Regions from separate parts of the Phytopseudomonas flavescens genome, predicted to be linked through region 2. Evidence: riboswitches for the same ligand, from Rfam matches in the RefSeq annotation. Region 2 holds a riboswitch; each other region holds the start of a gene.

Region 1 (2,260 bases), 4.0 Mb from region 2:
AACGGATGCGGTTGTAATCGACACCCACGACGCTGCGGCTGTCGAGCCCGAACAGCGGATGGTCGAGGGTGAAGCTCTGGCGATCACCCACCTGTTCCTGAGTGTGCTTGATGCGCCAGAAATCGCCACGCTCGACCAGATCACCCGGCTGCCAGCGATAGGCCTCGGCATTGCGCCAGTAGCGCTGGGTCTTGATGTAGTAGAGCTGGTTGCTGGCACTGAGGGTGTCGCTGATCTGCCAGTCGGTGACCAGACGGGTGATCTGGTCGTGGTACTGAATATCGGCGTCAGCGACGTTGTAGTTGCGCTCACGCAGGCTCTCGCGAAAACGGCCATCGACCAGCGGCGTGCCCAGGTAGCGCATCGGCTGCTGATCGGCATGATCGTGGGACAGGGTGAAGCTCAGGTCGTCACTGGCGTCCCAGCGCAACGCCGCGCTGAGTGCCAGGCTCTCGGAATCGCCACGGTCGACCCAGCCGTTGCTGGCCTGCTGGTTGAGGGTGAAGCGGTAACTCAAGGCGTCGTTCAGCGAGCCACCGCTGTCCAGCGCAGCCTGGCGACGATCATCGCTGCCATACCCCAAGCGCAGTTGATTGCGGACCTCACCCGTGAAGGGCTTCTTCGGGATGACGTTGATCACCGCACCGGTCGCGCCCTCGCCATAGAGCACCGAAGCCGGGCCACGCAGCACGTCGAGACGCTCCACCGACCAGGTATCGACCGGAAAAGTCACGGTGCCAGCGCCGATGTACTGGCGGGTACCGTCGTACAGCTGCATGGTCGAGGCATGCCCGGAAAAACCGCGAGCCGACAGCGCGGTGCCACCGTTGCCGGGCGTACCGATCGTGGTGATGCCCGGTGTGCGGGTCACGGCGTCCTGTACGGTGAGGTTATTGCGGCCACGCACTTGCGCACCGCTGAGGCTGCTGGTGCTTGCCGGCGTTTTCAGTGGGGTGAGCCCCAGGCGCGAACCGGAGGTGGTTGGCGTGTGCAGATCAGGCGGCTGCGACGACTCGTCGGCTGTGCCGGTGATCGCCGTCGACGGCAAGGCCAAGGGCTCGTCCGACTCGGCGGCCTGCACGGGCATGGCGAACAGCACGCAGGGCACCAGGCCCACGCGCAGGGATTTGCCCGACAGGGCATAGAACAGAGAAGATCGGGACATGTCGTTCCACTCGAAACAGGAATGAATGAATCCCGGAGGGAACAACGCATAGGGAATCGCAGGCGTACGAAGCCCACGGAAACCGGCCTGCGCCCGCCCACCGCGGGTTTGCCAAACTGAAGTTTCGGGCCGGTCTCCGGGCTCGCGAGGGTCATGAAGCATTCACCTTCCCATGCCGTGGCACAGTGGTCATTCGAATGCTTCGCTCGCATACCGTTGCGGGGGCAGCGCCGGACTGATCATGTTCATGACGAACCGGCTTCCCGTTTCACCCCATGCACGGCGGCATGGGACACCTGAAACTGGCGCGCATCTGACCATCCAAGCGTCGAGCCGTCAATCATCGCCATGCAGTTGCCGCGATCCGTGCACCAAGGCATCGCCTGCTGGGATAACATCGCCCGACTCGGGTTGGCCAGGAAACACAGGATGCAGCGAGACGATGATCGAGCGACCGGCAGGCGCTCCTCTAGTGCCCCAAGCAAGCCGCCGACGCTGGCGGACGTGGCCAAGGTCGCCGGGGTTTCGCCGATCACCGTGTCGCGTACGCTCAACCAGCCGGAGATCGTCCGCCCCGAACTGCGCGAAAAGGTCTTTCGAGCCGTGCACAAGACCGGCTACGTGCCGGCCATGCTCACTGGCGTGGCCGAACAGCGCAGCCGGCTGATTTCCCTGCTGGTGCCCACGGTTGCCAACTCGATCTTCTCGGACACGGTGCAGGCACTGATCGACACCCTCACCGAAGCCGGCCACGAGACGCTGATCGGCCTGACCAACTACAGCGCCGAACGCGAAGAGCAGTTGCTCGACGCCATCCTGCGGCGCCGTCCCGATGGCATCGTGCTGACCGGCACCCTGCACACCAAGGCCAGCCGCACACGCCTGTCGCGTTCGGGCATTCCCATCGTCGAGTCCTGGGATCTCGCGCCGCGGCCGCTGGACATGCTGGTGGGTTTCTCCCACGAGGCGGTCGGAGTGGCCACCGCGCGCTACCTGACGGGCAAGGGCTATCGACGTTTCGCCGTGGTGACCCTGGATGACCCCCGCGGCCACCGCCGCTGCGAAAGCCTGATCGGCGAACTGGCGAGCCAGGGC
Region 2 (2,260 bases):
GGTCGTCGCCTTCATCGTCATGGTGGGTGCGACGACCTTCGATATGCAACTCGGTCTCGCTGTTCAGGCCCAGCAGCACATTGAGCGGCAACGAGCCGCCATGGGCCTCCACCACCTTGACCGCTGGCGGCAGCTCTTCGCCGACTTCGGCGCGCACCGCTGCCAGGGTCTCGGCATCGAGCAGATCGGCCTTGTTGAGGATCACCAGATCGGCGCTCGCCAGCTGGTCGGCGAACAGTTCGTGCAGGGGCGACTCATGATCGAGGTTGGGATCGAGCTTACGCTGGGCATCGACCTGATCGGGGAAGGCAGCGAAGGTGCCGGCAGCCACCGCCGGGCTGTCGACCACGGTGATCACCGCATCGACGGTGCAGGCGTTGCGGATTTCCGGCCAGTTGAAGGCCTGGACCAGCGGCTTGGGCAGGGCCAGGCCGCTGGTTTCGATCAGGATATGGTCGAGGTCGCCGCGACGCTCCACCAGTTCGCGCATCACCGGGAAGAACTCTTCCTGCACGGTGCAGCACAGACAGCCGTTGGCCAGTTCGAAAACCCGACCGTTGGCTTCTTCCTCGGTGCAGCCGATGGTGCATTGCTTGAGGATCTCACCGTCGATACCCAGTTCACCGAACTCGTTGACGATCACCGCAATGCGACGGCCCTCGGCGTTTTCAAGCATGTGCCGCAGCAAGGTGGTCTTACCAGCACCGAGAAAGCCGGTGACGATGGTGACGGGTAGTTTGGCGAGCGTTTTCATGATTGGCCCTGCGTCTGAATGAACGGCGAGCGGGCAATAGGATGGCAGGCGCCAGCCGAGGCTGGCGAAGGCATCACCGGATCACCCCGCCCGGTTGTCGAAAGCGTTATCGAGGCAGGTCTCCTGGCTCACAGGTCATGGCGCGTAGCCGGCCTTCCCGGTTTCCCAGTGGCGATTGGCGATGCGCTCGCTGCTTACAGTTGCGGGGGCAGCCACGGCTTGCCGTGTTCCCTCTTAGCTCCATACCTATCGATGGAGAACCTCGAAGAGCACAAGGCTACGCAGAGCCTGCGACACGGTCAATCGCTAGGGTCCGTGGACGTTTCAACGCGGTCGTGCTGAAACGTCCACAGAGCCTGAATCTGCAACATATTGACGCACTTGCCGCTTCGTGGTGTTCTTGCGCGGTTGTTTCAGGTGTCTCACGCCGCCGTGCGTGAGGTGAAACGGGAAGCCGGTTCGAGTCCGGCGCTGCCCCCGCAACGGTAAGCGAATGTCAGGATCGTCGTGGCCACTGTGCGAAAGCATGGGAAGGCCGATCCTTATCACTGCCCAGTGATCATCGTGAGCCCGGAGACCGGCCTGAATCCTCTGTTTGGCAACCCGCGGTGGGCGGGCACGCGCCGATAGCTGCCCGTTATGCGGGCGGGCTCGCTGCGTCCCTGCTGTGCCGTTCACCTCATAGTGAAGGTTCACGACCATGTCCAGCAGCGCCATCTCGCACTCCAGCGCACCTGCACTTCCCCTGTCACAGCGTATTCTGCTTGCCGTTGGCAGCTGCGTGCTGGGCGCCGTGCTGATCTTCTTCGCCGGCTTCTCCCACGTCGAAGCCTTGCACAATGCGGCCCACGATACCCGGCATAGCGCCGCGTTCCCGTGCCACTGAGGACGCCAGGATGATCAAGCGCATCGCCCAGACCGCAGGCTTCGCCGGCCTGCTCGCTGCCATCGTGCTGACCTTGCTGCAGAGCCTGTGGATAACCCCGCTGATCCTGCATGCCGAGACGTTCGAAGTCGTCGAGCCCGCGGCCAGCATCGAACACAACCACGACACCGCAAGCGCCGCTCACGATCATGGCGCCGCTGGCGCTCACAGCCATGACGGTGAAGCATGGGCACCGGAAGATGGCTGGCAACGGCTGTTATCCACAGGCTTGAGCAACCTGGTGGTAGGTGTGGGCTTCGCGCTGATGCTCGCCGGCCTGTTCACCCTGCGCGCCCCCGAGAGAACCTGGCAGGGCCTGCTCTGGGGCCTGGCCGGTTTCGCCACTTTCGTGCTCGCGCCCTCGAGCGGCTTGCCGCCGGAGCTGCCAGGTACCGCTGCGGCCGAATTGCTGCTGCGCCAGTACTGGTGGATCGGTACCGCAGCTTCGACCGCTGCAGGCCTGGCGCTGCTGGCATTTGGCGGCAACTGGCTGCTGCGCATACTTGGCCTGGTGATTCTGGCGCTGCCCCATGTGATCGGCGCACCGCAGCCTGAGGTGCATGAAAGCCTGGCACCCGAAG
Region 3 (2,260 bases), 130 kb from region 2:
GATATTGGTCAGCAATACGCTTTGCCAGGGCGTCAGACGCATGCTGCCATCACCGTAACGGCGGGCGAGATCTGCCAGGCCGAGTAACTGTTCGGCATCCAACCGACCGAGCACAGCGGCGGCGCCGATATGCACGAGACCCGGCTGACGCTGCTCATGGATACCGAGATGGGCATTGTCTTGCGCCGGGGTGCGGCGCCAGTTGCCTGCAGGCAGCAGCACATCTCCCAACCGTATCTGCAGACGCTGCAGCAGATCGGCAGGAGAATGGTTTTCCAGCAGATGCCGCATGCGCGTCTGCTCTGGCGTGGCCAGCTCCAGGAACAGGTCGAGCAAGGCGATGATCAGTTCGTGAGCAGAGGCTTGCGGCACGACAGCCAACGCGGCTGCATCTTCTTCTGCGAAGGGCGGGCAGCCGGCCAGCCCGAATGCATAGCCGATACCGCCGTTCAGCGGCAGCGCGCTGAGCCATATATCGTGGGGGTGTTCGAGCATCGCGAGGCGTTCGCCGCCGTCGAGCAGCAGGGCGAACTTCGGCGACAGGGCATGCAGATGCGCTGTGTTTTCCAGCGTCGCCAGCAACTGCATGGCCAGTGGCGAGATATCCACAAGCGCTTGCGGATCCACGCCTGCGGCCGGGCTGACCATCAGGTTGCGCACATCGTCGGCAGCGGGTGAGCGCGGGCCGAGGCCGGCGGCCAGCAACTCGCCGATCAACGCGTCTTCACTGCCGGCGTGGATGCCGCGGATCTGCAGGTTGGCGCGGTTGGTGGCTTCGATCACGCCGCCTGCATGGCGTTGTGCGGCCCTGGCGATGCGCTCAGCTCCGGTGGCATCGAGGCGCCCGCAGGCCAGCTTGATCCGGCAGATGCCGCCGTCCTTCGCCTGCACGATACGCAGCAACCCCGGACAGGCCGAGGGGCGAACAGCAGGGGATGGAATGCAAAAAGCCTGTTTCAACGGATCACCGGGGTCGGGTCACATGGGCATCCGTTCGAGGATAGGCCAGAGAAGGACGAGCTTCTATCACCGGGACACCCCGCCCGGTGTGGGCACATGCGACTGAATCCGTCGGCAGGTCTCCTGGCTCGCAGGTCATGGCGCGTGGCCGGCCTTCCCGGTTTCCCAGTGGCGATTGGCACAGGCGCTCGCTGCAACAGTTGCGGGGGCAGCCACGGCTGAAAACCTGCTCAATATCTGCTGCGCGTCGGCCCTGCTGCGTTAGAAAGCGACTCGAAATGCTCATTTACAGTCGTAAACTCCGCTTTCTCGCCCCTTTCTGCCTTGCATGGCTCTAGCTCGCTAGATATTGAACACGTTTTATATCGTGTTCCCTCTTAGGCCCGCGCCTACGTACCACGCAGCCGACGGACACCGACGAAGGCGCTATTATGCCCGCTTTGCCCACCCGGATGAAAAGCCGTGTGGATCAGCGGCAAGCGCCAAGCCGGAAACAGGTTGCTGACGACTCGTTGGCTTGTCGCTTGAGGCTTGCAGCTTATGGCTGTTTCTAGGATGAGGAAAAACGCATGACACCCTGGCTGACCGTCGTGGGCATTGGCGAAGACGGCTACCCCGGCCTCGGCAAGGCGGCGCGGCATGCGTTGCTGGCCGCCGAGCAGGTGTTCGGTAGCGAGCGCCAACTGGCACTGTTGCCGCACTGTATCCGTGCCACACGCCTGCCCTGGCCGAAGCCGTTTTCCCTGGCCCCGGTACTCGAGCGCCGCGGCACGCCGGTTTGCGTGCTGGCCAGCGGTGACCCGATGTTCTTTGGTGTCGGTGCCAGCCTGGCCCGTGAGCTGCCGAGCGAGGAACTGCACATTCTGCCGGCGCCTTCTTCCTGCTCGCTGGCGGCGGCTCGCCTGGGCTGGCCGTTGCAGAGCACGCCTCTGGTGTCGCTGGTTGGCCGCCCGCTGGCGGCGCTCAATACGCAGATCCATCCCGGCGTGCGCCTGCTGGTCCTGAGCAACGATGGCGAGAGCCCGGCGGCCATCGCCGGATTGTTGCGCGAGCGTGGTTTCGGCCCCAGTCGGCTGAGCGTCTTCGAACACCTGGGCGGTGAGCGCGAGCGGCGTATCGATGGCCTGGCTGATGGCTGGTCGCTGGCTCGCTCCGCTGATCTGAATCTGGTGGCGATCGACTGCGTGGCCGGTGATGACGCCATGCGCTTGCCGCTCACGCCGGGCCTGCCGGACGATGCCTATCGCCACGACGGGCAACTCACCAAACGCGACGTGCGCGCCATCACCCTGGCGCGCTT

What was found. Region 2 has a riboswitch for cobalamin ahead of cobW (cobalamin biosynthesis protein CobW). Riboswitches for the same ligand answer to the same signal wherever they lie in the genome.
Region 1: another riboswitch for cobalamin. It lies ahead of FHR27_RS02405 (TonB-dependent receptor); the one in region 2 lies ahead of cobW (cobalamin biosynthesis protein CobW).
Region 3: another riboswitch for cobalamin. It lies ahead of cobG (precorrin-3B synthase); the one in region 2 lies ahead of cobW (cobalamin biosynthesis protein CobW).

What each region holds. Positions count from the first base shown of each region.
Region 1 covers NZ_JACBYV010000001.1:568,586-570,845, reverse strand. The annotation lists gene FHR27_RS02405 (TonB-dependent receptor) at 1-1,165, opposite strand, end outside; cobalamin riboswitch at 1,276-1,480, opposite strand; gene FHR27_RS02400 (LacI family DNA-binding transcriptional regulator) at 1,595-2,260, shown strand, end outside.
Region 2 covers NZ_JACBYV010000001.1:4,549,769-4,552,028, forward strand. The annotation lists gene cobW (cobalamin biosynthesis protein CobW) at 1-754, opposite strand, end outside; cobalamin riboswitch at 851-1,034, opposite strand; cobalamin riboswitch at 1,153-1,354, shown strand; gene FHR27_RS20410 (CbtB domain-containing protein) at 1,455-1,640, shown strand; gene FHR27_RS20415 (CbtA family protein) at 1,651-2,260, shown strand, end outside.
Region 3 covers NZ_JACBYV010000001.1:4,683,302-4,685,561, forward strand. The annotation lists gene cobG (precorrin-3B synthase) at 1-960, opposite strand, end outside; cobalamin riboswitch at 1,057-1,394, opposite strand; gene FHR27_RS20965 (bifunctional cobalt-precorrin-7 (C(5))-methyltransferase/cobalt-precorrin-6B (C(15))-methyltransferase) at 1,530-2,260, shown strand, end outside.